2 regions of the Oenococcus kitaharae DSM 17330 genome follow, and region 2 is predicted to be linked to the other one. Evidence: riboswitches for the same ligand, from Rfam matches in the RefSeq annotation. Region 2 holds a riboswitch; the other holds the start of a gene.
The links. Region 2 has a riboswitch for lysine ahead of OKIT_RS03280 (ABC transporter substrate-binding protein/permease). Riboswitches for the same ligand answer to the same signal wherever they lie in the genome.
Positions count from the first base shown of each region.

Region 1: another riboswitch for lysine. It lies ahead of lysA (diaminopimelate decarboxylase); the one in region 2 lies ahead of OKIT_RS03280 (ABC transporter substrate-binding protein/permease).

Region 1 is NZ_CM001398.1:1,626,828-1,642,747, reverse strand. It holds gene OKIT_RS08270 (PH domain-containing protein) at 1-1,309, opposite strand, end outside; gene OKIT_RS08265 (PH domain-containing protein) at 1,299-1,772, opposite strand; gene OKIT_RS08260 (LysM peptidoglycan-binding domain-containing protein) at 2,045-2,656, shown strand; gene OKIT_RS08255 (MFS transporter) at 2,678-3,901, opposite strand; gene OKIT_RS08250 (GNAT family N-acetyltransferase) at 3,950-4,432, opposite strand; gene OKIT_RS08245 (glycoside hydrolase family 13 protein) at 4,612-6,294, shown strand; gene OKIT_RS08240 (ATP-binding cassette domain-containing protein) at 6,525-8,144, shown strand; gene OKIT_RS08235 (YitT family protein) at 8,235-9,038, shown strand; gene OKIT_RS08230 (YebC/PmpR family DNA-binding transcriptional regulator) at 9,138-9,860, shown strand; gene OKIT_RS08225 (formate--tetrahydrofolate ligase) at 9,941-11,602, shown strand; gene rpmF (50S ribosomal protein L32) at 11,676-11,858, opposite strand; lysine riboswitch at 11,979-12,152, shown strand; gene lysA (diaminopimelate decarboxylase) at 12,208-13,491, shown strand; gene dapD (2,3,4,5-tetrahydropyridine-2,6-dicarboxylate N-acetyltransferase) at 13,484-14,185, shown strand; gene OKIT_RS08205 (N-acetyldiaminopimelate deacetylase) at 14,185-15,333, shown strand; gene dapA (4-hydroxy-tetrahydrodipicolinate synthase) at 15,330-15,920, shown strand, end outside.
Region 2 is NZ_CM001398.1:648,513-664,432, reverse strand. It holds gene OKIT_RS03310 (SufB/SufD family protein) at 1-437, opposite strand, end outside; gene sufC (Fe-S cluster assembly ATPase SufC) at 412-1,257, opposite strand; gene nrdD (anaerobic ribonucleoside-triphosphate reductase) at 1,508-3,676, shown strand; gene nrdG (anaerobic ribonucleoside-triphosphate reductase activating protein) at 3,677-4,249, shown strand; gene OKIT_RS03290 (HoxN/HupN/NixA family nickel/cobalt transporter) at 4,323-5,321, shown strand; gene OKIT_RS03285 (hypothetical protein) at 5,367-5,654, opposite strand; lysine riboswitch at 5,807-5,978, shown strand; gene OKIT_RS03280 (ABC transporter substrate-binding protein/permease) at 6,076-7,680, shown strand; gene OKIT_RS03275 (amino acid ABC transporter ATP-binding protein) at 7,687-8,433, shown strand; gene mutY (A/G-specific adenine glycosylase) at 8,545-9,666, shown strand; gene OKIT_RS03265 (hypothetical protein) at 9,688-10,734, opposite strand; gene OKIT_RS03260 (thioredoxin family protein) at 10,743-11,252, opposite strand; gene OKIT_RS03255 (hypothetical protein) at 11,261-11,632, opposite strand; gene OKIT_RS03250 (hypothetical protein) at 11,629-11,892, opposite strand; gene OKIT_RS03245 (hypothetical protein) at 11,889-12,857, opposite strand; gene OKIT_RS03240 (ATP-binding cassette domain-containing protein) at 13,222-13,938, opposite strand; gene OKIT_RS03230 (sugar O-acetyltransferase) at 14,271-14,894, opposite strand; gene ribB (3,4-dihydroxy-2-butanone-4-phosphate synthase) at 15,073-15,765, shown strand; gene OKIT_RS03220 (LysR family transcriptional regulator) at 15,816-15,920, opposite strand, start outside.

The sequences.
Region 1 (15,920 bases), 860 kb from region 2:
AGATGGTTTGCCTGCAGACCAGCGACTGAATATTTTTCCGTTGCAGGATTGTGATTTGTTTGGTCCATAAACGGCCAGTCTGCAGGACCAGACTTTGGTTATCTGCAAGCAGTACCAGAGCTGTGCTCTGGCCTTTATAGATACCGAGCGATACGGCGATTGGCAGCAGTAACAATGATATAAGACCCCATTGATGCCAAAAAAAGATGGAGAGTGCTATCGGAATAAGTGATAAGCAGACAGCATTACGAACGAAATACCAGCTGCAGATCTTTGGCAGATAATCTAATTTAGGAAAACTGTCTGGAATCCAGTTAACGAAATGGTGCAGATGAGATGGCACAACTTTTTCAGAAATCACAGGCGTAATAATGAAATTATTATCATCGCGGTTTTTGCTGCCTGCTTCAGATGCGACAACTGCTTTAATTGTTGCTAAGTGAAGCCATTGGCGCAGGATATTTTGTTCGATCATCACTGCCTGGAGTTTTTTTAGAGACGATCCAAGTGTCTGGCGTTGAAACAAACCGCGAACTGTTGTCAGCTTGTTATTTTTCTTGATCAGGACGAAATGATAGTAACGCTGAAGAATTAATAAATAGGATAAAATGGCGCCAAGCAGCAAAAGACTGGTCACAACGATCAGCCAGTCGTTAAGGCGCAAGTGGTCCAAGGCTGTTTCAAAAGGTTTTAAAAAACGATTCGGCAGAAATTGGTTCAGTTGCGAATACAAGGTCATTAAGGCACCCAGTATCGGAAAAATCGTAAAGGAAGTCAGTGCATATTTTGATAAATCTCGTGTGCTGGTCGCATAGTTATCAGGTATCTGGTTTGCCTGATCGGATTGATTAGCAATAGGAAGATCCGAACCAGTCTTTTCTTTGTTTTGATAAAGCTGATCAATTAAATTGGAAATTTTAATGGAAACAGCCGGTAATTCTGTCTGAGATTCCTTATCCTCATGGCCGGCAGTCTGGATTAACAGTGACTCAATACCAAATGGCCGCAGGAAAAACCACTGTTTATGCTGGGTTGTCTGGATTCGGCCGAAGGGGATGTGATCGTGGCGGCGTATGAAAAGACCTGAATTGATCGTAAGGCCATTTTCATCAAAAGCGAAAGTAAAACAAATATAACGAACGATTCCCCATCCGATAATCAATAATACGATGCCTAAATAGACCCAGGGACTGATGTTGTTTTTCGAGATTACATCCCACACAAGCAGACCCAACAAAATATACAGCTGTTTAATCACCCGTCCAATGAAAATGACAATTGACAGGGGATGAAGGTGCTCAGATTTCATGATCTAAAGCCCCCAATGCGAGTGCCATAATTTGGTCACGAAGTTTCTCAGCTTTAGTATTTTCCAAACCATCAATGGTATGCGTGCTTGAGGCAGTCGCAACAGCCACTTTCTGCATTTTCTGCCATTGCAATAGCGGGCCGGCAGAAAGCGTCACATTTTGAACACGCGAGATTGGGATAGCAATACGTTTGCGAAAAATAAAGCCCGACTGCATTTCCACGGCATCTTCAGTAATACGGTATTGCCAAAAACGATAACGATAGGGAATAGAGATCAGTTCGCTTATCATTCCTATTACAATTGCAGCAGCGATTACGTACACAAACCAGATCGGCCAATGCCAAATGTGTCCAGCTAGGTAGATGGCGGCAAGAATAATAAGAGAAAGGATTAAATTAGCGCAGGCGTGCACGAACCAAGTGATTTGGATTTTCTTTGGAAGCTGCTGTGTTTCGTTCATGCTAGTACCTCTTAAGCGTTTGTTTGTAATAATATTAGCATACAAACGATTATCATTTATGTATGTAAACGATAACAAATAGAATTGGCGTGTTTGGATCGCGAAACAGTTTTCAACAATGATTCCTTATTAGATTGCAATTACGTTAAATATCAATGACTATGTTGCAACAAAGTCTCACTAATTACTGTGGCTTTAGTGATGTAAAAAAAGAGTAATTAATTTAATACCAGCAAAAAGCTCTCGCAAACTGACTCAGTTACATTGAATATATGCCAAATCTTAAAGCAAAACTCACAACAATTATTCTTACATCAGCAGCTGCGCTTTCATTTTCAGTGATTAGTGCCAATGCTGACACGATCTACACAATTAAATCTGGCGATACTTTATCTAAGATTGCCAGGGAATTTAATACAAGCGTTTCGACAATCGCTCAAGCAAATAACATTGCAAACGTTAACTTAATATATACTGGCAACCGCCTTTCTATCGGCGCACCTGCCGCTCCGGCAGCTCCTGCAACGTATCAGGCACCAGCGGCTCCGGCAGCTAAAACGGCTGCACCTGCTCCTCGTTATCAGGCGCCAGCTCAAGAAGCTTATGTACCGGCTGCACCTGTTCGGAGTTATCAGCCTGCAGTGACTGGTTCAAATGCATTGCGCCGTCGTCAGGTAGAATCAGGTAACAATTACAATACCTTTACCGGTAATGGTTACCTTGGTGCCTATCAATTTGCTCGCGGCACATGGGCAGCCGGCGTTGCTGCAGTTGGCGGGTCTGTTTCTGATTTCAGCCCAGCTCATCAAGATGCAGTTGCTAACTGGTATGCTAACAACCGTTACGGCGGCTGGCAGAATGTTCCAACCACTGGCGGCTGGTAATAATAAGTTGCCTAAACGCAGTCAAATGGCTGCGTTTTTATTTTGCTTGTTTTTGTTGTGCAGCAGAAAAGGCCCGAAAAACAGGAGCAGCATCACACCGATGAAACTATACGTATATTGCCGCCAGCTGTTGATCAAATAGCCGAAAATCAAGCTTCCTAAAGGTTGGATACCATCAAAAAATAGAAAAGTCAAACCGAAAATGCGCCCTAAATAAGCGATTTCCGTCTCTTTTTGAATCAGCGTAATTGAGATACTGAAGAATCTCGACTGAATTAAACCAATGATGAAAGCTAAAATGAACCAAACGATAAAACTGTCCGGCAGGAAAATGCCTGCAATCAGAAGAGAAAATCCTTCAAATATAATTTCCCGGTACAATGTTTGACTAGAAACAGCTTGTTTTTGGATGGCTAAAAGACTGCCGCCGATCAATCCGCCAATGGCGCTAACGGCCAAAAAGATACTGTAATTGGCAGCATGGCCGCCAAAAAAATGATTACCGATATAAGGTGCGATCAACAGGCACCCGGCACTGCAGAAATTGAAGATCGCCATAGAAAGAATAAATTGAAACAGATTTTTATTTTTAAAGACATATCTGAATCCGTTGGCAATGTCCTGAACAAAGCTTGTGCTGCTGCGGTCGGTGTTATCCTGCGGCCAAGAATAACGGATCAAAAAATTTAAAAAAGCAGCCACAAGAAAAGAAGCTGCGTTTATCAAAACGAACTCGCTAAAATTAATGCTTTTAATTGACAATAACAAACCGCCAATTAGTGGTGAGATAATATTGGCAAAGTTAAAAACCATGTTTGCCAAGGCATTAAAACGCTGTAATTTGCTGCCGGCCATAATTTCCGGTGCCATTGATTTGGCAGCAGGGTAGTTAATCGTGAAGAGAAAATTCAAAGTAAAGGTGATTAGAATTAACAGCCATGCCTGCGGATTTTCATTATTAATAAGGAAACTTCCAAAAAAACAAATGACAGCAGACAAGAGATCCGTCCACAGGAGAACTTTTTTTCGATTGTGGTGATCAACGAGTTCACCGATAAAAAGGTCACCCAAAAAGAAGCCGACACCGCCGACGGCTTCGATAATACCAAGCAGGCTCGTGGTTCCTGTAGATCGCACGACAAGCCAGTTCTGTCCTAAAATATAGAGCGCCGAACCCAATTGCGAAACGGCGGGGCTCAACATTAAGGGCAGCTGGTGATTTTTATTTTTGGAACTTTGAGACAATATGATTTAATCATGCATGATATAAGCCTTTTAGGCAAGCCTATGCGGTTACAGGTCCTTTTGCATGTTGATATCCGTAATGCCGTAACCACTTTTTCGATAAACGTGCAAAGCACGTGCATTTCGGCCGAAAACGTGTAAGGCGATGTGTTTGAAAGATAATTTTCTGGCTTCTTCATCAGCCAAGACGAGTGCCCGGCTTCCGAATCCTTGATTTTGAAAAGCTTCATCAATTGCAAAGTCGTAAATAAAAATCGTGTCCGGCTGGTCTTTGAGCTTGGCCATCCAAAGAATGCCAATCTTTTGTTTTTGGTAAATGATGCTGTATAGATAATTGTCTGGGCTGTTAATGCCTTGCGGCAGAAGCGAATTAAAGCTTTCTTCAGATTTTTTCATTGCTTCATCAGCCAGCCAGCTGCCTGCTTGGACTTTGTCAGCGGCGTAGTCTTTAATTGCGTGGGAAACAAAATGATCAAATTCTGGACTGTTCATCAATCTCAAAGCTGGTTTTTCTGTCATTTCTTCTGTCATGCGGATATCATAACAAGAAATAGTCCAACAGGTGCAAGAAAAGAATGGTAGACAGAGGGAATCTGAAATAGCTGTCAGTCTTTCTTGCAATGGTTTTTAGGCTATTTTATACTTGAAAATGTAAGCGATTACGGTTACCGAGGACACTGGCTGAGGCCAGAATCAGAAAAGAGGATGCGATGGCAGAGACAAAATGGTGGCAAAAATCGGTTGTTTACCAGGTCTATCCGCGCAGCTATCAGGATAGTAATGGTGACGGTGTTGGTGATTTACCAGGTTTGACGAGCAGGCTGCCTTATATCAAACAATTAGGGGCCGATGTGATTTGGCTGAATCCGATATACGAGTCGCCAGATCAAGATAATGGTTATGATATCAGCGATTATCGCAAAATCCAGCCAGTCTATGGGACGATGGCGGATTTTCAAACATTATTGGATCGGGCTCATGAACTTGGATTGAAAATTTTAATGGATCTGGTCGTGAATCATACTTCTGATCAGCATCGCTGGTTTCAAGAGAGTCGGAAGTCCAAGGATAATCCTTATCGCGACTATTACATTTGGCGGGATCCTAAGAATGGTGGCGAACCAAATAATTGGGGATCTTTTTTCAGCGGATCAGCTTGGTCCTTTGATGCTCAGACGAAGCAGTATTATCTGCATTTATTTGCATCCGGCCAGCCGGATTTGAATTGGGAAAATCCAGCCGTGCGCCAAAGTGTCTGGGAAGTCATGCGTTTTTGGCTGGACAAAGGGATTGACGGTTTTCGCATGGATGTGATTAATCTGATTTCCAAGCCGCAAGGCCTGCCGGATGCGCCTCAGGCAGATGGGGCAGCTTTCGGGTCTGCAGGTGCCTTGGTTGCTAACGGCCTGCGGCTGCAGGAATTTCTGCAGGAAATGAATGATCAGGTTCTCTCGCATTATGACATCATGACTGTCGGCGAAATGCCCGGCGCGACGCCAGCATCGGCAATTAAGTATGCTGGATTGGATGCTAAGAAACTGAATATGGTGTTTCAATTTGAACATGTTGGTTTATCAGCCAATCCTGACCGGCGTTTAGGCAAATGGAATGATCAGCCAGTTAAACTGCTTGATTTAAAGAAGACTCTCTCGCACTGGCAGACGGATTTGGACGGCAAAGGCTGGAACAGTCTTTATTGGAATAATCATGATCAGCCGCGTGCGGTTTCGCGTTTTGCAACAGATGATCCTAAGTATCGCGTCAGGGCTGCTAAAATGCTGGCAACGACTTTGCACATGATGCAGGGCACGCCTTATGTTTACGAAGGCGAAGAATTAGGCATGACTAACGCGCACTTAACGGCATTATCACAGTACGAGGATCTGGAATCTCTTAATGCCTATCATGAATTCGTCGATAAAGAGGGATTGGTCGACGGTAAAACGATGCTGGCTTATTTGGCAAACATGTCGCGTGACAATGCCAGAACACCCATGCAGTGGGACAATTCTGATAATGCCGGCTTTACCAATGGGCATCCTTGGTACGCCTTGAATGCGAATTACCCTGAGATCAATGTGCAATCAGCCTTGACTGATCCGGATTCTGTTTTCTACTACTATCAGAAATTAATTGCTTTAAGACATGACTTTGATGTGATTTCACTAGGCAGTTTTCAGGAATTGGATCCGCATGATGACAAGGCTTTTGCTTATTTCCGTCAGTTACAAGGACAACGGCTGCTTGTGGTCAGCAATTTCACCAAGCAAAATATTCGGCGTGATTACAATCAGCAAGTCGCGAAAAAAATGCTGATTGGCAATTACGCTGATAGTGGTCAGGACTCAGCACTGTTTCGCCCCTACGAAAGTAAAGTTTTCCTATATGAATAAATACGAAAGGCTCCCGTGATTGGGAGCTTTTTTGTGACAAATGTCATGTTGATTGCTGACAAAGGGTACTAGGAACACATTTTAGATAAACTGCAAGCGGCTAACCGGATCGCAGCCATTCAGATTGCTAAAAAACATAACTGGTTGTGACTGCTTCTGCTGGCGATTCTCAACTAATTTTTGCTTTTGTTGATCGATACACACGACTGAAGCATATAATTAAAGCAATTATGGAAAATAAAGGGAATCCTAATAAAAATCTTGGTTTGAAGTGGGTACTTGCTCAGCTGCCTGTTTCACTGCTGATCTTGATTATCATCTTTGCGATTATCGCTTCTTTGGAAGGCGTTATTTCCGGCTATGCGATCGGGCAGATTACAGCAATTGCGACGACACATGTTGCCAGCCCAGCGCTCTTCGTTCTGCGTTTTGTCTTGATTTATTTCGCGGTCTACACGGGCTTATATATTTTCATTCTCCTGCAGAACCGCGCGATTAAATACCTGAATGTGGCGCTGAAACAGGCTTTCATGAAAAACGCTTTTCAGACTGATTATGTTCACCAAGATGCTGACAAGCTGTTAAATCAGGTCACAGCTGACGCCAAACAGATCGAACAGCGCTACTTTAGTAATTTGGTAAATCTGCTCCTTTCCGTCATTGCGATCATTACTTCCTCAGTCTTTGTTATTGCGATCAATCCTATGCTAGGCCTGATTGATGTGATCTTGAGCTTTTCGATTATGATTCCGACTTTATTTGATAATAAGAAACTCGATCAGTATTCGTCTGATTGGTCAATGGCTAATCAGCATTATCTGGGCCAAGTCAAAGAAATATTTGCCGGCATTGATATCATCAAAAATTTTCGGGCCGAAAAGACGATGCTGGCGGCAAACGACGCCAAACTGAATGAGAGTGAAAACCGTTACTTAGCTTTAAACAATCGTCAATTTTTCACGCAGTATTTTTCCTGGCTCATGATTATTATTTCTTTTCTCGGGCCTGTTTTGATCGGCCTGCTTTTCCGCCAATACCAGCTCTTTGGTGTGACAATCAGTGCGATCGTAACTCTGGCCTTGTCTGGCGGCAATGTTGCCACACAAGTCCGCACGGGGATTCAGTATTATGCCGGCATGAAAACGACGCGCGCTTTGCGCCAGAGTGTTATTCCTGATCCTACGCCGGAAGAGAATTCAGCGGCGAACCTGCCCGATAAACCACTTTTGTCGGTTGCTGATGTTTCTTTTTCCTATAAAAACCATCCCATTTTAAAAGATGTTTCCTTATCGCTGCCTTATGGCGGCAAACTGCTTTTGAGCGGTGATTCCGGCAGCGGCAAATCAACTTTTTTGAATCTGCTAACGAACAAATTGGACGTCCAAACCGGCTCAATTACCTTGGGCGGCCAGCAGATTCATGAAAACGACTTTGCTTATATTACCCAGACGAATTGGGTTTTCAATGATACTGTCAAAGAAAATCTTACTTTGGGACAGAATTTTTCCAATGCGGCCTTACTGGCTAGCCTTAAGGAAGTGAATTTGGCTAACGAATTGGGTGATGATCCTTTGAATTATCAGTGTGGGGAAGGCGGCAAGAATCTTTCTGGCGGCCAAAAACAGCGGATTGCGATTGCGCGGGCGCTTCTAAGAAAACGGCCTTTATTACTGTTAGATGAAGTTACAGCCGCTTTGGATGAAAAAAATTCTGAAAAATTGCGCGATCTCATTTATCGTTTGCCACAGACAATTATCGAAATTGCGCATCATTATGATACAGATCAAATTCAGGCTAATCACGTTCAGCATCTGCAATTGTCAGCTGGTAAAATCAGCCCGGCCAACTAGCAAATCAGGCTCTCTGCCTGAAAATGTTTTTCTTGTTATGCTTAAGGAGTGAATTTGCTCGAAAAGCACAAATGGCTGCAGTGGCTCGTGATGCTGGCAGCTTTAGAGATTATCGTCCTCAGCCTGAATTTTTTCTACGTGCCGGCAGGGATTGCAGCCGGTGGTTCGACAGGTATTTCAATTCTGCTGGATGAGGCTTTTCATTTTAACCGGGCCTTGTCGGTTTTAGTGATTAATCTTCTGATGATCGGCTTGGCTTTTATATTTTTGAAACGGCAGGTGATCGCTAAAATTGCATTTGGGTCATTTGCGATTCCTTTGCTTATGTGGCTGACACCGACCGCTAAACTAGTTGACGATCCGTTGCTGGCCATGGTGATTGCGGGCAGTGTTTTTGGCCTTGGTATTGCGCTGCTTTATCACGTCGGTGCCTCTTCAGGCGGGTCGACCGTACCGCCGATGATTCTAAAAAAGTTTTTTAATCTAAATACGTCAGTCGGCCTGTTAATTATTGATGGTTTGATTATTATCTGCAATATTTTTGTCAGCGGATCAAATGCTTTTTTTCTCGCGATTTTTTCTCAAGTGATTACGACGATTGTTATGCGTTATATCGAAAGCGGTTTTGACCATAAAAAAATGTTCTCGATTATGAGCGAGACACATCTATTGGAAATCAAGCAATTAATTGAGCACGAATTTGATCATGGTTTTACGATCCTGCAGGTAGTTGGCGGGAAAAGCAAAGATGATAAAGAAATGTTGATTGTGGTTGTCAAGAATGCTGACTATCGGACTTTTATCCGCGAGGTCAAACGGATCGATCCAAATGCCTTTATTACCAGCAGCAATATCACCGAAGTCCACGGCGGGATTACAGGTATTTATGGTTAAGCGTCCGTTTCAAATAGCTGTATAATACAATCAGTGCGCTAAACTTGCCTTTTAACGCGAAAAATAATAAAATCGTTACGTTGATAAAAAGGAGTTCATATGTCAGGTCATAGTAAATGGCACAACATCCAAGGCCGTAAAAATGCTCAGGATGCTAAACGTGGAAAAATTTTCCAGAAAATAAGTCACGATTTGTATGTTGCAGCCAAGGCTGGCGGTGCTGATCCATCTGCTAATGCTAGTCTGCGTCTTGTCATGGACAAGGCTAAAGCGGCCAATATGCCAAAAGATAACGTCCAGCGTGCTTTAGACAAAGCCACTGGTGCAGGGGATATCAAATTCGAAGAAGCTACTTATGAAGGGTATGCCCCAGGCGGTATTGCAGTCTTGGTAGAGACTTCGACAGATAATATTAATCGTACTGTCTCGACTGTGAGAAATTCATTCAGTCATCACGGCGGCGCGCTTGGAACAACGGGATCTGTCAGCTTTCAATTCGATCGTCGCGGGCACTTTGTGATTGATCGTGAGGAACATCCGGAAATTACGGAAGATCAAGTCATGGAAGATGCCATCGATGCCGGTGCTGAAGATGTTCAGACTTCCGATGAGGCTTTTGAAATTTATTCAGATCCGACTGATTTTGCTGCAGTCGAAGATTCGTTAGTCAAAAAAGGCTACGATTTGGCTGAAGCTGAAATTACGATGATCCCGCAGAATCCAATGGATGTACCGGAAGCAGACCAGGAAAAGTTCGAAAAACTTGTCGATGAATTAGAAGATAATGATGATGTGCTGGCTGTCTATACAACAGCTGATTAAAGACTAAAAAATACTTGCATAAGCAGGTATTTTTTTTGTTCGCCTATGTTCTCTTTTAACAATTTGCTAAAATAGGACTCATGAAGTCAGATATTGAAATAGCTCATGATACCACGGAATTGCCGATCACAGAAATTGCTCAGCAAATTGGTTTATCTGAAAAACAGCTGATCCCTTACGGTCACGACAAAGCGAAAATCGATGCTGCCAGCCTTGCAAATGCACCCCGCCAAGGCAAATTGATCCTCGTTACGTCAATCAACCCGACACCTGCTGGGGAAGGAAAAACCACTGTCACGATTGGCCTTGTTGATGCGATTAATCGTTTAGGAAAATCCGCAATCGGAGCATTGCGTGAACCTTCAATGGGACCTGTTTTTGGTTTAAAGGGTGGTGCAACCGGCGGTGGTTTTGCCCAAGTTATTCCAATGGATGATATTAATTTACACTTTACCGGAGATATTCACGCTGTCTCTGCAGCCCACAATTTGCTGGCGGCAGTTTTGGATAATCATTTGCATCAAGGCAATGCTTTGCAGATTGATCCGGATAATATTTTTTGGCGCCGAGTGTTGGATATGAACGACCGTGCTTTACGCCAAGTCACCTTGGGCAAAGGTAGAATTAACGGCCCTGAGCGAGATTCCGGTTTTGATATTACGGCTAGTTCTGAGATAATGGCGATTTTGACGCTGTCCAAGAATCTTTCTGATTTGAAGAAGCGCCTGGGCCGGATTGTTGTTGCTTTAAATGTTAAAGGAGAACCTGTGACTGTGGCTGATTTGAAAGTTGCTGGTGCACTGACAGCTGTCTTAAAAGACGCGATTAATCCGAATTTAGTCCAGTCTTTGGAACATTCGCCCTTTATCATTCATGGCGGACCATTTGCTAACATTGCTCAAGGAACCAATTCCGTGATTGCCACGGATACGGCTTTGAAACTAGCTGATTACGCTGTGACCGAGGCTGGTTTCGGTTCTGATCTGGGCGGCGAAAAGTTCATGGATGTAAAAGTACCTGTGTTGGGCAAAGAACCCGATGCTGTTGTACTAGTTGCGACGATTAAAGCTTTGAAGTTCCATGCCGGGGTCGCTTTGGCAGACCTTGGGCAAAAAGATGTCGCAGCAGTTAAAAAGGGAATGGCTAATTTGGATCGTCATTTGAATGCAATGACACGTTATGGCAAGCCGGTTGTGGTGGCATTAAATAAATTTGCCAGCGACGACATGGAAGAGATCCGAGCTGTTAAGAATTTTGTCGAGAATGAAAAAGGTTTGAAAATGGAAATTGCCACAAGCTTTGTCGATGGTTTTGAAGGCTCGCTGGAATTAGCCAAAACCGTCATAGCTGCGGCTGATAATCATCATTTCTTTATGCCTTTATATCACGCTGACGACACCATTGAAGACAAGATGACGACGATTATCGAAAAGATTTATGGCGGCAAGAATTATGAATTGTCTGACCGTGCTGTCTCTGATTTAGCTGAATTGAAGGCTAACGGCTGGGACAAATTGCCAGTCGTGATTGCTAAGACACCTAACAGTTTGACTGATGACAGTAAAATTCATGGTGCACCAAGCGGATTTACGATTCATATTCGCCGTTTTATTCCGAAAATTGGTGCAGGATTCGTTGTGGCCATGGCCGGGAAAGTCCTGATGATGCCGGGTCTGGGCAAAGTACCAGCGGCTGAAAAAATCGATGTTGATGAAAATGGCCAAATTACAGGCCTAAGTTAATTAAAAAAGAGCTTGTCTCAAAAAGGCAAGCTCTTTTTTGTACAAAAAACAACCCGATAGGGTTGTTATAAAATCACTTTTGTTTTGCTGCAGCAATCACTTGGCGGCCCTTGTAAAGTCCCTTTGGTGATACACGGTGTGCTACTGTGTATTCGCCAGTCGTCTTATCTAAAACGATATTAGGAATTTCCAAAGCGATGTGGCCGCGGCGGTTGCGCTTATGTGACTTAGAATTTTTATTTGAGATAACAGCCATGAAGTGCTCCTTTACTGAATAACTATCTTAGTTTCCCAAAAAAACACACGAAAGTCAAGCTCTAATCAATCTCAGGAATAACTTTCCGCGCTTTTATTCTTATGATACACTTAACCTATCATCCGTAATAGAGGTTGCAGAGGACACGAGTAGTTTTCCGGGAAATTCCCCGCTAGGGATCGGATAATGAAAAGGGACTTTGCCGAAGTCATCAGCGTTAGCGGGCACTGCATGATTGAGACGCGGCTCAATAGGCCACGGATTGTCACAGTAATGTGGAGTGCTAGGACGGACAAACGACTCAGCGTAAGCCTTCGTTTGTTTAGTTTAGCAAACGGAGGTTTTTATTATGCAAATTCAAAATAATCAACTTTATATCGGCGGTTTACCCGCAAGCGAGATCGCCAAACGTTTTCAAACACCCTTGTATGTCTATGATGTCGGTCAGATCCGAAAAACCATTCGCGAAATGAAAGAAGCCTTTCAAGCCGAAAATGTTGCCTATGAAATCAGCTACGCTAGTAAAGCTTTTTCGGTCGTCGCCATGTATGATGTGCTGGCGGCTGAAAAAATCCACTGTGACGTGGTTTCTGGCGGTGAGTTAGCCACTGTCATGAAAGCCGGTTTCCCCTTGCAAAAGGTGGCTTTTAATGGCAATAACAAGTCTTTCGATGAGCTGTCGACTGCCATTGATCATCATATCGGAACTGTGATTGTCGATAATTTCCATGAGATCGAATTATTAGAAGAAATTCTCAGTGCTAAAAATCAGATGCAAGATGTCCTCATGCGAATCAGCCCTGGTATTTCAGCACACACACATGAATTTATTTCGACGGGCCAGCAGGATAGCAAGTTTGGTTTTGATTTGATTTCCGGTCAGGCTAAGCAGGCTTTTGATCTGATTATGGCTTCGCCGCACCTGCATCTTCGCGGTCTGCACGCCCATATTGGTTCACAGATATTTGAGACAAATGGTTATTCGAAATTGGCTGATTTATTGGTCAAAACAGCCAGTGATTGGCATTTTCAGCCTGATATCATCGATTTAGGCGGCGGTTTTGGCATTAAATATAACGAAAAAGATGACCCAATTCCCAATTCTGACTTTATTCATCTGATCTGTCAGTCAGTCAAGCAGGCGGCAAAGGCCTATAACATCCAGCTGCCGGAGATTTGGATCGAGCCTGGCCGTTCAATTGTTGGCCCAGCCGGTTATTCTTTATACACAATCGGCGGCCGCAAAGATATTCCCGGCATTCGTTCTTATTTATCAGTTGATGGCGGCATGGGTGACAATATCCGCCCGGCTCTTTATCAAGCTGAATATGAAGCTTTATTAGCTGATCAGGCAGACCTGCCCAGCGAACAAGTTGTACGGATTGCGGGTAAATATTGCGAGTCCGGTGATGTTCTCGTTTGGCAGCAGAAGCTGCCTAAGACCAAGCCTGGTGATTTGCTGGCAATTCTGGCAACTGGTGCCTATGGCTATTCCATGGCATCCAACTATAACCGCAACCCGCGCCCGGCCGTTGTTTTTGCCGAAAATGGCCAGGCAAAGCTGGTGGTCAAGCGCGAAAGCATGGCTGACATTACTCATTTGGATTTAGATTACGAGGTAGGAAATGACTGAATTAGATGCAGAAAAAATTATTAGTTTTATAGCGAACGCACCGAAAAAGACACCGGTTAAAGTGACTTATAAAGGTGAGCTGACTGGCAAACTGCCTAAGGATGTCAAGCAATTTGCCGGCGATGGATTTGGTTTGCTGTTTGGTGATTGGCAGGATATCAAACCGCTGCTGTCTGCCTTGGATCCTCAGAATTATGTTGTAGAAAACGATGGCCGCAATACAGGCGTTCCAATGCTGGACAAGAAAAATATCAATGCCCGTATCGAACCTGGCACCTTTATTCGCGACCAGGTGAAAATTGGTGATCATGCTGTGATTATGATGGGTGCCGTGATTAATATCGGTGCTGAAATCGGTGAGGGCAGCATGATTGATATGGGTGCAGTGCTTGGCGGCCGTGCTATTGTCGGCAAACATTGCCATATCGGAGCTGGCACCGTCTTGGCCGGTGTTGTTGAACCAGCATCAGCTCAGCCTGTCCGTGTTGCTGATAATGTCCTGATCGGAGCCAATGCCGTTGTCATCGAAGGTGTGCAAATTGGCGAAGGGGCCGTTGTCGGTGCTGGCGCAGTTGTGATTAAAGATGTTGCCGCTCATACAGTCGTCGCAGGCGTGCCTGCGCGTGTGATTAAAGAGATTGATGCCAAGACTGAGCAAAAGACTGCACTGGTCGATGCTTTGAGGCGGCTTTGATGTTAAGTGAAGAGGAGTTAATTCAGATTCGCCGTCATTTGCATCAGAATCCGGAAATCGGCATGCAGGAATTTCATACGCATGATTTCTTATTAAAACAAATTGCCCGTTTGCCTCAGGACCATCTCTCAATCAAGACGATTCCGGAAGTGCCGACTGCAATACTTGTCCGTATCGCAGGATCTAATCCCAAGCGGACTCTGGGCTGGCGGACTGACATTGACGCTTTGCCGATTAAAGAGGCGACGGGGCTGCCCTTTGCCAGTCAAAACGATGGCGTGATGCATGCTTGCGGCCATGATTTTCACATGACGGTTGCTCTTGGGATTCTGTCTTATTTTGCTGAACATCAGCCGCTTGATAATCTCTTGATTTTCTTCCAACCGGCTGAAGAAAATGAATTCGGCGGTAAACGTTTCTTTGATGCCGGCGGTTTTCAGGGTGATTATAAGCCGGATGAATTTTATGCTTTACATGTGAATCCACAATTGCCAGCCGGTCAAATCGGCAGCCGTCAAGGGACACTGTTTGCCGGATCTAATGAATTACGGATCAGTTTTATCGGCAAGTCCGGTCATGCAGCTTATCCGCAAAAAGCCAATGATTCAATTGTGGCAGCGGCTAATTTCGTTACCAGTGTCCAGACGGTCGTTTCCCGTAATATCGATCCAATTGAAGGCGGCGTGGTCACGATTGGCAAATTCAATGCCGGCCAAGCGATGAATATTATTGCTGGACAGACTGACATCGAAGGAACTATCCGCAGCTTCACGCAGCAGGGCATGGAGGTTATGACAAAACATATTCGCATGATCGCACAAGGGGTTGCTGACGCTTTTGGCCAGGAATTGAAAATCAATTTTCGACAGGGCGGCTATATGCCTGTCGTCAACGATGAAGCAAGCAGCAGTTTTTTTATTAATTATATGGAACACGCTGATGACGTTGACTTTAAAATTGTCGAGCCAGCAATGATCGCAGAAGATTTTGGTTTTTTGTCCAACCAGTTCAAAGGGACGATGTGCTGGCTAGGTGTGAACGATCCAAAGCATACACTGCATTCCGATCATTTAACACCGGATGAATCAGCTATTGAAAAGGGGATTACAGCTATCACTGGTTTTCTGACAGCAAGAATGGAAAAATGACGAATATTTTAGCAGATACAAAATTATTGACCGCGATTATCACGCCTTTTAATAAGGAGAATGAAATTGATTTTTCAGTTTATAAGAAATTGATTGATTCGCAATTGGCCGATGGCGTGCAAGGCTTTGTCGTTTCAGGGACGACTGGCGAAGCACCAACACTGACACATGATGAAAAGATTGCGTTATTTAAAAAAACTGTCGACTTTGTCGCCGGACGAGCCAAGGTAATTGTCGGGACGGGATCAAATAATACGGCCGAGACAATCAAGTTTACGCAGGAAGTCGGGCAGATTAAGGGAATCGATGCCGCTTTGGTCGTGACGCCTTATTACAACAAACCTGATCAGGATGGTATGATTGCTCATTTTACAGCCGTTGCTGATGCCAGTCTTCTGCCTGTGATTATTTACAATATTCCCGGCCGCAGCATTTCCGGCCTAACTGTCGACTCTTTGCTGACACTAGCCAAGAATCCGAATATTATCGCAGTCAAACAGTGCAATTCTGACTATGATATGTCGGAATTAATCGAACACGCACCGAAAGATTTTCTGATTTTTACGGGCGAGGACGGTCAGGCACTG
Region 2 (15,920 bases):
TAAATGAACAAACCGCTATTGACTAAAGCAGCCTGCCACAAAGCTAAACCGTCCTGAGCCTTATTGGAAAAACATTTTCGAAAATATTTTTCAAATAAGGCAGCCCGTGTCGTCATGGCCTCTTCTAAATCGCAAACAACCACACCCTGCGCAATCAAATCTGCTGGCAAATCAATTTTGATCGTTTTCCGACCAAGAATCACAACCGCCTGTGCCTTTCGGACCAAATTACCAGGCACATCAATGTGCGGCGGTATCGCTTTTAAATCAAATAAAGGCCAATCACGATAATCAATTTTTGGAAAACGCCGCGGCTGCTGATTCAGTGCCTGCTGCCAGCTATCCGCACGAAATTCAGCCAGCCATTTTGGTGCCTGAGGTAAAAGCCGTGCAGGCCAATCAGTGTGCATTTCAATTGACTGAGCAAGCGTCGTCACGATGCTTGGCCTCCCTGATTGGTATTTGATCATCGTCAACTAAATCCACTTGAATACCCAGCTCGTCGCGCAAACCAGCATAACCTTCGGCCTCTAATTTTTCCGCCAAAGAAGCATCACCTGTTTTGACAATCCGGCCGTCCATCATCACGTGAACCTGATCAGGGTGGATATAGTTCAGCAAACGCTGATAGTGCGTAATCATCAAAGTACCGAAATCTGGACTTGCCATCGTATTAACACCCTTAGCGACAACTTTTAGAGCATCAATATCCAGGCCAGAATCGATTTCGTCTAAAATCGCAAATTTAGGACGGATCATCATCAGCTGAAGAATTTCATTGCGTTTTTTTTCACCGCCGGAAAATCCTTCATTTAAATAACGGTCGGCCATGCTTTCCGGCATATTCAACAAAGCCAAATTCTGATCTAAATCTGACAAAAATTCACGGATTGACATCGGCGATTTTTCCGGTCGCCGGGCATTAATCGCCGCACGCATAAATTCTGCATTCGTAATACCCTTTATTTCGACTGGATACTGCATGGCTAAAAAGAGTCCCAGGCGTGCTCGCTGATCGACCGAATCTTGTAAAATATTATGGCCGTTCAGTAAAATCTCCCCTTCAGTGACCTGATATTTAGGATTCCCCATAATCGTCTCGGATAAGGTGGATTTGCCAGTGCCGTTTGGCCCCATGATGGCATGCGTTTCACCAGTCCTCAAAAGCAGATTGACACCTTTGAGAATCTCGTCTCGCTGTTTTGTCTCTTCATTTTCAATGCAAACATGCAGGTTTTTTATTTCCAATTTATCCATGCGATTCTGCTCCTTAGGACTATGATAATTAACTCACACTAACACGATTATTTTTTGTTGGGCAATGTTAAAAATTGATTAATTTTTTTGATTGGTATTTTGGCCGGCAGTCATTGCAAACTGTTAGTCGCACATACTTGTGAAGTCACTTTACGTGGTTTTTACAGCTGTTTTCGTAACAATTTTTCTGTTGCTTTTTGCCCTGATATCTCTTACGATAGTCCTTACCAAATCGATCAAAGGAGTTATGATGGCAGAAACAAAAACTGACTTAGAGACAGATAAATACTTGCTGGATAAGCTAGCTGTCATTAAAAATGACGGCGAGAAGACGAAGTTCCACTTATATAAAATAGGACTTGTATTGGACCAGATTTTGTCCGATGAACAGTCAGATACTGCAGACGAAATTATCGCCAAACTGCTGGCTTTTTGCGAGGGCAGAAATGAAATCTCAACGGACGATATCCGCACATTTATGATCACAAGTTTGCGTGATCTTGGTTTAGACCAGGCCGCAGAAAAGTACATAGCCTACCGACAACAGGATATAAAAAAATTTGAGGAAGCTGTTGACCCAAGAATCAAACTTGAACAACTTTTAAGCAAAAAAGATAATATTGTCCACGAAAACGCTAATAAAGACAGCAATGTTTTTAGTACCCAACGCGACCTGACAGCCGGTATGGTCGGCAAATCTTTGGGACTAAAAATGATGCCGGAAACAGTTGCTAAAGCTCATTTGCGTGGCGACATTCATTACCATGATTTGGATTATTCGCCAATGACTGAAATGACCAACTGCTGTTTGGTCGACTTTAAAGAGATGCTGGCACATGGTTTTGAAATCGGCAATACCGATGTCACACCGCCGCATTCTATCGAGACGGCCACAGCTTTAATGGTACAGATTTTTGCTAACGTTGCTTCCAGCCAATATGGCGGATGTTCATCGGATCGTACTGATGAACTGCTGGCACCTTATGCCGAGATGAATTATAAGAAGCATTTGGCTGAAGCGGCAAAATGGGTTGAACCTGATCAGCGTGAAGCATTTGCCAAATCGCGGACGAAAAAAGACATTTATGATGCCATGCAGGCTTTGGAATACGGTATCAACACACTACTTTCTTCTCAAGGCCAGACGCCCTTCACGACGGTCGGATTCGGCTTAGGCACTTCTTGGATTGAGCGTGAAATTCAAAAAGCCATCCTGCAGATTCGTATCGAAGGTATGGGTAAACAACATCGTACAGCCATTTTTCCTAAATTAATTTTCACTTTGAAACGCGGCTTGAACTTAAAGCCCAGTGACCCTAATTATGATGTCAAGGAACTCGCCATTGAATGTTCGACAAAAAGAATGTACCCGGACATCTTGATGTATGACAAGATCATCGAACTGACAGGCAGTTTCAAATCACCGATGGGCTGCCGCAGTTTTCTGCAAGGCTGGAAAGACGAAAATGGCAAAGAAGTCAATGCTGGGCGTATGAACTTGGGCGTTGTTACGATTAATCTGCCAAGAATCGCGATTGAATCCAAGGGCAACATGGCCATTTTTTGGGAAATCTTCAATGAGCGCGCCGCAATTGCCAAAAAAGCCCTCCTAAATAAAATTGAACATGCCAAAATGGCCAAGCCGCAAAACGCCCCGATTTTATACCAGTCTGGTGCTTTTGGGAAACGACTGAAGGATAACGAGTCAGTCGATCAGCTGTTTACCCATCGCCGCGCGACTATTTCGCTTGGTTACATCGGCCTATATGAAGTCGGAACAGTTTTCTTCGGGCCAAAATGGGAACACAATCAGACAGCCCACGATTTCACAGTCGAAATCGTTAAACGGATGCATGATTACTGCGTTGCTTGGGAAAAGGAATACGATTACCATTTCAGCCTTTATTCAACACCAGCCGAGTCGCTGACTGATACTTTCTGCCAGCTTGACGAAGATCGTTTTGGCAAAATCCCAGATATCACAGAGAAGGAATATTATACGAACAGTTTCCACTATGATGTCCGCAAGAACCCAACACCATTTGAAAAGTTAACTTTCGAAAAGGATTATCCAGTCTACGCTTCTGGCGGCTTTATCCATTACTGCGAATATCCGAATTTAAAACAAAATCCTAAAGCACTGGAAGCCGTGTGGGATTGGGCTTACGACCAAGTCGGTTATTTAGGCACCAACACTTCCATCGATCATTGCTACAAATGCGGTTTTGATGGTGAATTCAAGCCAACCGCTAAGGGCTTTGAATGCCCAGTCTGCGGGAACCGCGACCCAGACACTTGTGATGTTGTTAAAAGAACCTGCGGCTATCTGGGCAATCCGCAAAAACGGCCAATGGTTCACGGCCGCCATAAGGAAATCGCATCCCGTGTTAAGAATATGACTTTAGGGAGCCTTGATTAAATGACAGTCGGTCCGAAGAATCCAAAACCTAAAGAATGGCTCTCAAAGGATCATAGCCTAGGCTACATCGCTTCTTACAAACCCTTTAATATGGTTGACGGGGAAGGTGTTCGCTGCAGTTTGTATGTCTCAGGCTGTCTGTTCAACTGCCCTGGTTGTTACAATGCCGTCGCACAAAACTTCCATTACGGCCATCCCTACACACAAGAATTAGAAGATCAGATCGTTAAAGATATGTCCCAGCCTTATGTCCAAGGCCTGACGTTACTGGGTGGCGAACCTTTCTTAAATACAGGCGTCACGATTAAGCTTTGCAAACGGATTCGGAAAGAATTCGGCCATGACAGAGATATCTGGTCTTGGACCGGTTACAAATGGGACGAACTGATGCAGGAATCAGACGATAAATTAGAGCTCTTAAGTTACTTGGATATGCTGATCGATGGCCGTTTTCTCGAATCTCAAAAGGACCTGACCCTGCAATTCCGCGGCAGTGCTAATCAGCGCATCATCGATGTACCAAAATCATTGCAGCAGCACAAGGTGGTTATTTGGAGCAAACTGCTTCGTTAACATTAGTATCCCGAAACAAAGCAATAACTGTTTCAATTGTTTTGTTTTTTATTTTCTTTTTTTGGAGTTTCCGTTGAAAAAAACAATCAATCACTCAATTATCCATGACTTTATTCGTTATGGCTTATATGTTTTACTCATTTTTTCCTTGGGCATCGGCTTGCTGTTAACGCACGCATTCAAGTATCCATCTATTTTAGCCTTGGCAATTTTGGCTTTCACTTTTGGTTTGCGACATGCTTTTGACATTGATCATATTGCCGCTATCGATAATATGACGCGGAAATTATTAAATGACAAAAAGAATGCACATGGTGTCGGCTTCAGCTTTTCTTTTGGTCACTCACTCGTAGTGATAATGATGACCATTATCACGGTATTGTTAGTGGAATGGGCCAAAAAGAGAATGCCGGACCTTAACCAATTCGGTGCAGCTGTCGGCACCTTTCTTGCTGGTACAATGCTGATCGTTTTGGCTGTTGTCAATATGTTTATTATCAGATCCATTTGGCTGAATTTTAAACACAGCTCGGAAGAAAACAAAAAACGCGGCACTGAAGGCCCCATCTATCATCTTTTTACAAAGTCACTCAGTCTTATTAATCATAATTGGCAGGTAATGATTGTGGGTTTTATTTTCGGATTGGGCTTTGATTCGGCTACACAAGTTGCTGTGCTGGCTACTTCAGTTGCCGCCGCTGATAAAGGCCTTCCTTGGATGGCAATTATGTCGATTCCAGTCATGTTCACAGCTGGTATGTGTTTAATGGATACCTGCGACGGTCTCTTTATGAGCACAGCCTATAGCTGGGTTTTTTCATCACCTTTTAGAAAACTGTATTACAACCTCGTCATCACAACTATCTCAGTAATTTCAGCCCTGACAATCGGGCTGATTGACCTTTATCAATCTATCAGTGTGGTCTTCCACTGGCACAATGCAACGGCCAGTTGGATCAGCCAACTAGATTTCAATAAAATGGGTATCGCCTTAGTACTGCTGTTTGCCTGCACTTGGGCTGCTGCCATTATTTTTTGGCGATTGTTTTCATTAGATAAATATGATAAATAAAAAGAGCACCTTTAACTGATGCTCTTTTTATCATATTTTTTTAAATTATTTAACCTTTGCCCAAGTCCGCAAATCATCAAATGTTTTCTTAGGATCCTGTGATTCATCTCTGGCCAGCTCATCAATCCGGCTAGCAACCTTTTTCATGTCAACTTTAGGATATTCGTCAATCTTTTCAGACTTATGAACACCTGTATTATCATAAATTGACTTAAGCAAGTACCTTTCCACATTTTTGTCTTCATCCGCATTGAATGCGTCAATATTCTTGGCTAACATAACGGACAAACCTTCAATGTTCAGTTTTTCTGCTTCGGCTTCTTCTAATGCCATTTTGTTCACCTCTTACAACTCATATGATAAACAATAGTCAGGAAAGGTCAAACGTTTTTGGCAACTTTCTGCAACTTTAAGCAGACTGTATCAACTGACAAATTTGACTTGTGTTGGTTTCCATAATATACTGCATAGGAATCTAGTAACCGCAATAAAATAGAGGCGCGGTTATCACGAAAATTGCTGAGCAGACAAAAGCGTTGATGCAATTGTAAGGATCGCCGCCGAAACAAGATTGAACCTGTCATTTGATCTTTGTTGGGCCATGTGGAAAGACTGCATGGACTGTCCTAGGATCACCTAGGGGGTGCTATTAATTGGGAATCTTATCTTCTTAATTTAAAATACCTTTTACCTCTATTAATCTCTGTTATTAATAGAGGTTTTTTGTCGTTGCAGGTTTGATGAAGGAGAGAAAATGTATTTGAAACAGAAAAGAAGTTGGCTGTCTATAATCGGTCTGCTCTTTGCCGTATTCGTGATAGCTGCAGGAACTTTTCCTAGCAGCCAAGCACAAGCCGCAAAGAAATCAAAGAAAGTCTTTTTAGTTGGTATGGAGGCCAACTATCCGCCTTTCAACTGGACGCAGCAGGATGCCAGCAATGGTGCCGTGCCAATTCAAGGATCCAATCTTTATGCTAACGGCTATGATGTGCAAGTTTCCAAGCGCATTGCCAAACGTCTGGGACGACCTGTCGAAGTTGCCAAGACTGAATGGGATGGCCTGCTGCCAGCTTTGACTTCTGGAAAAATCGATGCGATTATCGCTGGTATGACGCCGACACCAGAAAGAGAGAAAACGATTGATTTTACTCGGGCATATTACAACTCCAAACAGATTATTGTTGTCAATAAAAACAGCAAATATGCCAAAGCAAAAACTTTAAAGGATTTCAAAGGTGCTAAGCTGACTGGGCAACTAAGCACTGTTCAATATGACCTGATCAAACAGATTAAGGGTGCTATCAGAGAACCAGCCATGCGTGATTTTTCATCGATGCGTGTTGCCCTGCAATCCAACACGATTGATGGCTACGTAGCCGAACTACCGGAAGGATATAGTATGGCCGTGGCTGACCCTAATGCCACTTACATTAATTTATCAAGCAAAGGCGGATTTGTGCTGGACAAGACCGAATCACAGGAAGCCATCGGCCTGCGTAAAAATGATCCGAATAAAGCAACGATCAATTCTGTCTTATCCAAATTGCCCAATAGCGAGCAATCACGTCTGATGCAGCAGGCCGTTAAAGAGCAGCCGCAGACAAGTTCTCAGGGTAACTGGTTTATTGATATTTGGCAGCAATACGGTGGCATGCTGCTACGCGGTATTGGTATGACGCTGCTGCTGGCAATTGTCGGAACGGCTGTCGGCTTTATTATCGGGCTGCTGATAGGTATTGTGAGAACCATCCCAGCACCCAAAAAGCGCTTGCAGCGTTATCTGATTAATTTCGTTAACTGGCTGCTGTCTGTCTATATTGAAGTCTTTAGAGGCACGCCCATGATCGTTCAAGCGGCAGTTTTCTATTACGGCGCCGCTCAAGCCTTCGGCATTAACTTGGATCGAACCACCTCGGCATTGATTATTGTTTCTATTAATACAGGTGCATATCTGGCCGAAATTATCCGTGGCGGTATTATCTCAATTGACCAAGGCCAATTCGAAGCTGCGACTGCTTTGGGGATGACGCATTTTCAGCAAATGAATAAAATTGTCCTGCCGCAAGCTGTCCGCAACAGTATCCCGGCCGTGACCAATGAATTTATTGTGAACATCAAAGACACATCGGTGCTAAGCATCATCTCTGTGTCAGAACTGTTCTTCACCGGTTCAACAATTGCCGGACAGAACTTCCAGTTCTTCCACACTTATCTGACCATTTCTCTCATCTATCTGATCATGACCTTCACGATTACACGAATCTTCAGATTGATTGAAAAGAAATTAAATGGTCCGAAAAACTATGATTTAATGACCAATGATTTCCAAATTGCAACACCGAAAATTGCCGGAAAGTGAGCGAAAATGGAAAAAGATAACATTCTAACGATTCAACATTTGAAAAAATCTTTCGGACAGCACGAAGTTTTAAAAGACATTGATTTGCAGGTGCAACGCGGTGAGGTCATGACCATCATCGGATCTTCCGGATCCGGTAAATCAACATTACTGAGATGCTTGAATTTGCTGGATGATGCCACGGCTGGTGAAATTCTCTATAACGGCCAAAATATTCTTGACCCGAATTTCAACCGTATTCAGTATCGTGCTAAAGTCGGTATGGTCTTCCAACAGTTCAACCTCTTCAATAACTTAAATGCTTTGGAAAATTGTGTTGTGGCTCAAACAACCGTTTTGAAAAAGAGTCCTGCTGAGGCTGAGAAGAATGCACTGGCTCAATTAGAAAAAGTTGGTATGGGCCCGTATGTCAAAGCTAAACCAGCACAACTATCTGGTGGGCAAAAACAACGTGTCGCAATCGCACGAACACTGGCAATGTCGCCTGATATGATTTTGTTTGATGAGCCGACTAGTGCCCTAGATCCAGAAATGGTTGACGGGATTCTTGATATCATGAAAGATCTAGCACATACCGGACTAACAATGATTCTCGTTACGCATGAAATGGGCTTTGCCCGTGATATTTCTGACCATGTCGTCTTCATGGACCAAGGCGTGATCGCTGAACAAGGCAGCGCCGAACAGATTTTTTCTTCTCCGAAGAATCCGCGGACGCAAGAATTTTTGCAGCGTTATTTGAAACGACTGTGATTTCAAAAACTGGATCTGCCAAAAATGGCAAGTCCAGTTTTTTTATATCAATTTTTAAAAATCTTCGGGCGTTACAATATAGTCTGAGTGAGATAGGAGCAGCAATAGTACATGATTGAGTGGCCAGAAAGCAAAATTCATGCTTTTCAAAAAACATTATTAGATTGGTACGATCATAACAAACGCGATCTGCCCTGGCGGCGGGACCATGACCCCTATCATGTCTGGATTTCAGAAATCATGCTCCAGCAGACGCAAGTCCATACGGTCATTCCTTATTACGAGCGTTTTATGGGTGAATTTCCGAGTGTGGCTGATTTAGCCAACGCAGATGAAGGCAGATTAATGAAAGCCTGGGAGGGACTAGGCTATTATTCACGTGCCCGAAACTTGCAGAAAGCGGCTAGGCAAATTGTCCAGGATTATGACAATGTCTGGCCGCGTGATATTGCTGAGTTGCAAAAGTTGGCCGGCATCGGGCCTTATACGGCTGGTGCCATCGCGAGTATCGCTTTTAATCAGCCAGTCCCAGCAGTCGATGGCAATGCTTTTCGCGTTTTCTCGCGCTTGTTAGAAATTGATGATGAAATCAGCAAGCCGCAAACACGCAAAATTTTCGAACAAGTTATCAGCAAAATTATCTCTCAAGAACGCCCTGGCGATTTCAACCAAGCCATTATGGATTTAGGTTCCAGCTATATGACTGCAGCCAATCCAGATTCAGACCACTCGCCTGTTAAGGCCTTTAATCAAGCCTACATTGACGGCGTTGAACTGAACTACCCTGTGAAAAATAAAAAGCCCCGCCCTATCGAAGTCGACTATTTTGCTTTGGTTATTCGTTCATCGGCTGGCATTTTGATGGAAAAACGACCAGATAGCGGCATCCTAGCTGATTTTTGGACTTTTCCTCTCGTGGCCAAAGAAGATCTGCTGGCCTTTAGCGGACAAGACGAATTTGCAGAAGACGAAGATGCGCTGACAGCCATGACGGATTATTTTGCCCAGCAATATGGGCTAACTCTGGCCTTTCAGTTCTTGCCCGTCAAGAAAGTCACGCATATTTTCACCCATCGCAAATGGCTCATGACACTTTTGTCTGCTGACCTGACGACTGAAAACGACTTAAGCCTTTTTCCAGGCCGTTTCTTTAGCAAAGAGGATTTTATTCAGCACGCTTTTCCCAAAGTACAGCAAAAATTAATTGATCGGGTGAATTCTTTGGATGAATAATCTCATTAACGAGTACTGCCGCTATTTTGGTGTTGTCAATTTGAACCAATTACTTTCAAATTGACGCGCAATACATCGAGTGAGGAACAGCACCGAACCTAATCCCAATAATTGGCCTGCCAAAACATAAATGGCGGTCAGATTGGTAAACTCAATCAACAGACTTAGCACCATCATACTCATCGTGACTAACATAATTGTCAGACCGGTTAGTAAAAGCCCAACTATAGCCATCGTGTTCCTATTACCACTATCCGAAACACACAAATTCATGAACATCTGGGCAATAGAGATATCCGTCGTTGCCAGCATAGCAATCAGCACCAACTCTTTCACAAAAAACCAAAAAGAAATGCGAGAACCGGCCAACAGACATAAGACCACTAGCGAAAGGCACAATAACCGCACGATGTCTAAATGAGTAGTGTGCTTTGAGAAAGCATGAACGGACCATTTGTCCAATAAGCGATGGTTAGAAATTTGATTAGATAAATCAGATTGCTTTTGATATTGCCCAAATATGGCAAGACGCATGAGGATAGTTCCTAGAAAACCAACGATTGCAAACTCAGAAAATACAATAGGCTGATGCAGATACAGCAACACGATTATCACCAGAAAAACAGCGCTCAACGCGCAGACAAAAGTCTTCCTTGCCATTGCCGATGAAAACGGCTGAAGGCTTGTGCTATCAAAGCGACCTGTTCGATCCAATGTGTACATTTTTTTTGCTTGAAATCTGGAACAAAGATGCTGCTGATTTACTGGTTTCCGAAAAAAATAAAGTATCAAGTAAAATAAACTAATCAAAAAGAAAAATATCAGTAAAATGGCCAGGTATCGCTCAAAATATATTTGCAAGGAAAGGCTCGCCAATAATGACTCTAGCGGCTTATCAAGAGATTCAATCCATAAGATAATCCTGTTTGATATGGTGGTGTTTGACAACAATGTCAAACTCAAAAGTGTCAAAAATAGAGAAGCAGTCAGTTTAACACAGCTAAAGTAACTACTTTTCTGAATGCGGTGAGTTACTTGCCTGAGCTCATATATCAAGTTATAAGGCATAAAGTAGGTTACTCCTTTATCAATTCCCTTAGCTGTTTTTCTAGTTGTGATTGTTGTTCTCTCGTCATGGATGCAAGTGGTGCGTTATGGCCCTTGACTGTACCAATGTGTGTTTTCACTTTGCCATCCTTTTGAATCACGACGATAAAGGGTACGGACAAGCGTTTTTCAAAAGTATGCTTGATGAAAAACTTTTCTAACACAATGTTATCGACACTTCGATAGTTATCTGCACGCGTATTCACCACTTGTGCCTGCTTATGCTGACGTTTTAGTTCACGATCGAATACCGGCAGCAGTTCGACACACCAAGGACAATTTGGATAACCAAAGTAATAGATGCCTGGTTTAGCCTCTCTGGTCATGGCCGCCAATGTTTTTGCAGGTGCATCGTGAATAAAGCGTGGGCTTTTATCTTGATAAACTGGTGTTTTTGTCTGAGTTTGTCTGACTGCTAGAACATAAGTTGCATAAAAACCAGCTCCTAACAAACATAGTGACAATATAATAAGACTCATTCGTTTCATTATGTTTTATTCTCCTTGATCAAGTTATAAACAGACAGAAAAATCACTTCGCCATCTGTTGTAATGGGCAATAAATTAGCAACATTAGTCAGGCACAGGATTTTGGCAAGTCCAAAATACGGTATTTCTGAATTAATCAGCATCCCCAAAATAATCAAACCAACCGGTGCTGATAGAGCGACCACCAAATTTTGTGCATCCCGCCCTGGATTCTTGTAGCTGATCACTGGCAATAAAAATAGATTTATTTTGAAGACTGGCCGCAAATGAAATAACCTGGCCGTTATAAAATGAATACTTTCATGCAAGGACACCAGAAGAAAACAAGCCAAACCATAGATGACTAATAGGGTTAGTATTGACCAAATCATGCTTTTTTCTTAATTTGAAACATGTGGTAAACCGCAAACCAAATTACAAGGAACAATGCATATAAGCCCACAACCTGCCAAGTGAGTGAGAACAACGAGTTCAATTCATCTGGCGTTATGTGTGTTTCAATTCGGAGACCGGTCAAAGTTGTCACAACCCCGCTTTCATTGATTTGAAAAAGCTCAATGACAAGATCGATAGCAAAAATAATCATCCAACAGCTTGAAGCAATACTGAGTTGTTTTATATATTTTTTCATGATTTAACTTCCTTTTCTTTATTTAAAATGTATCCAACCAACAGCACTAGCAGACCGTCTACGATGTATAAAGCCGAAGGAATACTTATCAGAGAAGCCAACAGCATCATCATGATGATGCTCAAGAAGGCAGATAAGCTTTCGTTCATATTTCCTTGTGATTTTGGGAACAGAAAACCAGCGATTAGAGAAGCAAGTGAGATTCCTAATCCAAAGAAAAATGGATCCGCAGTTACCTGAACCATCAGGCCTACTAGTAATGACGGCAGCAGAATAAATGCCACAGCTAATAAAATCGCGCATAATTCAGCATAAATACTTATTCGATATAGATTGAATAGCGGTCGGAAATTTAACAAAGCATCCGCATAAAATATCCACACAACGCCGATTAACGGGAGAATAAAAAGCATGTTCTGCAACATTTCGTTCCAATCGGAGAAATAAACCGAAATGGCGACTAATCCGACAGAAATCAAAGCGTAATAACTCGTGATCTTAAAACGCAAAACGGCAATCCATGGCATGCCAATCAATTTTAAAAATAGCGATTTGGGTAATATATGGATAAAGGACGATTTAATTCTGCCTTCAATTTCAGAGGGCAAGCGCCAACGAATCAATAATGTCATTGTTGTGATAATCAAAAGCACAGTCAACAGATAAATCGTCATCATTAATAAAGATATCCGCTGCGCGGCCCAATAATTGTCCACTGACAAACGTGTGTGAAAATAATAAATACCAATCAGAAACATGAGAATGCCATCTAAAAATAAAGGAAAATATTTAGTCCATTTACTCTTTAATCGAGAAACCGCCGCATATATCAATTCCAGTAGTTGAAAAATAGAAAAAAATAATAGATGTAAAGTCACTAGAACTAAGAATGATTCCAATAAAGATAATCTCAACAGTTTGAACATTGGTGCTGCAATAATTAAAAATAATTCAAATATCGCCATTCCAAGACTGAATCTGAAAATACTAAGACTTGACAGAATCTCTTTTCGTTTGAAAGGCAGTGTCTTAATAAAGAATAAAGAATTGCGGCTAAGATTAAAATTTGCATTGACCAAAATAAAAACTAAACACGAGATAATTAAAAATAAATTGTAAGAGCTGCTTAGGGTTGTTCTTGCAGCTAAAGCAAAAGCATCCGGTTGAGCGTTTGCTGCTCCTTCAGATAACCGAACAAAAGCAACCATATTGACATAAAAATATACAAAATACAACAAAATCAATCCAGCCAATAGCAAATAGCGGTTACGTTTTTTCTGGAAAAAAGGCCTTTTAAACAGACCATGAAAAGCATCTTGGTATAAAAATTTAGTTAACGTTGAAATGTTCTTCAATTTGGGCAAGTTTGTCATGGACTTCTTTTTCCTGTTTGATAGTCTGGGTCAATTCCGTGATTGTACCCGTGAACTGTGTCAGTCTCCCCTGTTGCATGATCCAAATATTGTCTGGAAAACGCAATAAGCAATTGCTTTCGTGAGAGACTAATACGATTTGCTGTTTTTTAGATAAATGATCGAACACCTCCTGCAGCAGTAAAACGCTCTGAAAATCCAGACCACTGAAAATTTCATCAGCCAAAATATACTGTGCACCCGATGCTGCAGCAGCCGCAATTTGTAATTTTTTCTTCATGCCAAAGGAAAAACCACCAATGAGGTGATCCTTCTGTCCAGACAAATCAAAAATTTGCAGCAAGACCTTAAACTGTGTCATGTTCCCTTTTGGATAACGGCTTAGAACAAAATGGCCATACTCTAACGCAGTCATAAATTCTGGTAAATAAAAATCTGACGGTAAATAAAACAGTTGCTGTTTGAAAATTTCCGACCCTGAGGGCATATCATCAATTGTGATTTCGCCGCTATCAATATCAATCAAACTGCAAATTGCATTAAAAAAGGTTGTCTTGCCGCTGCCGTTAGCACCTACAATCACAGTCATGCCTTTTTTGTCGAAAGCCATCGTCAAATCGTCAATAACAGATCTTCCTTGATAACTCTTGGTTAAACAATCAATCCTAAGCATGCGACTTTCCCTAAATAATCCGTATCATCGTTTACAACCGACTCCCATTTCCCAAAAATGTGGCCAGTGCAGCTTAATATTGCCCGAGAAATTGTAACCTCTGGCAGTACAGTAAAAGGCATATGCAATTACACTTACCAATATCAGCAAACCAAAGAACACCCAAAACCAGCGGTTCTCGATTAACCGCTGATATTTCAAAGCCAGCTCGTTCCTATAAGTTTCCATCATTGTGATCATTTCATTTCCTCCTTCGAATTCCTATGCTTCTTTATACGCAGTTTTCAGAAGAAATAAAAAAAACACCTGCCATTTAGCAGATGTTTTTTAAGTTAACGATGGAAGACTTCATCGCTGGCCAGTTGATCAAAGAAACGCTGTGGCGTTTTACGATCTTTAAAGTAGAACTCACGATCTTTATCATTGATTTGCCGTGCGACTTTAGCTGGATTACCATAAGCAACGACGTTTTCCGGAACGTCTTTAGTAACAACACTACCGGCACCGATAACACTGTTCTTACCAATCTTAGTGCCTGGCGTAATCGTGACGTTAGCCCCAATCCAGACGTTATCACCAATCGTAACTGGAAAGGCATATTCAGCACCAGCCTTTGTACGCAACTCTGGATCAATGCTGTGCCCGCCTGTATAAATGCCTGTATAGGGGCCGATTAGGACATTATCACCAATGCTGACTTGAGCAGCATCAGCTAGTGTCAAATTATTATTACCAAAAAAATTATCCCCAATGTGAATGTTGAAACCGTAATCAACCTGTAGCGGAAGCTCCACGAATGCATTTTCGCCGACATCGCCAAACAGTCTGTCTAGAATTTCTTTTCTCTTATCTAAATCTCGATACTTCAAATGATTATATTCATAGAGCTTATCCCTCGCCTGCATATTTAGCTCAAACAGCTCTTCGTCCTGGTGATAAAGCTCGCCATGAATCATGTGATTGAATTCTGAATCATTTTTCTTGTACTCGATAAGTATTTCTCCTTAGTAATTATTTTGGTGTAATCAAATTTAGTTATAAACAAAATTAGTATTAATTGCAAATCAAAAGTTCGATTCACCTATCAGTCAGCAAATAACATTAAAACAATCTTCCAGTTACATTTTCGAAATAATGGCGCAGTACACTGACGGTGTTTCACAAAAAAATAAAATGGGCGGACGGAAAATGAGTTATTCGACGATTGATGAAGCAGTTAAGCAGTTAAAAGCAGGCGGTTTGATTATTATTTCGGATGATGAAAGACGTGAAAACGAAGGTGATCTTTTGGGCATCGGTTCTCAAATGACACCGCAAAACGTCAACTTCATGATTACGCAGGCACGCGGATTACTTTGCACACCAATTTCGGCTGAAATTGCCGACAAATTAGCACTTAAGCCAATGGTCGAACACAACACAGAAATCAATGCAACGGCTTTTACGATCTCTTTGGACGGCAGCCATGAAGCGACTGGTGTTACAACCGGTATCTCGGCCTTCGATCGTTCGGCTACGATCATGCAGCTGGCTAAAAGCGATGCCAAAGCCAGTGATTTTGTTCATCCCGGCCATTCTTTCCCCTTGGTCGCAGCAGCAGGCGGTACACTGGAACGCCAGGGGCATACTGAAGCAGCAGTTGACTTGGCTAAGTTGGCTGGCGAACCAGCAGTAGGTGCTATTTGCGAAATTGTACTGCCCGACGGCCACATGGCACGTCAAGATTATCTAGCAGAAATGGCTGAAAAGTTTCATCTACCATTTATCACAATCCAGGAATTGGTTGCTTATCTAAAAGACAAAGCCAGCTCAAAGTCATTGGCTTAAAGATCAGTATTCAGTATTCAAAACGGAGAATTTATTTCTTCGTTTTTTATTTAGGCGAATAAGCGATCAGGATAGCTTTCTTTTAGGAAACGATTGATCTCGCTGGTCATGCGCTTGGTCGAAGGCGCCTGTGCTTGTGTCTTATTCATAACCAA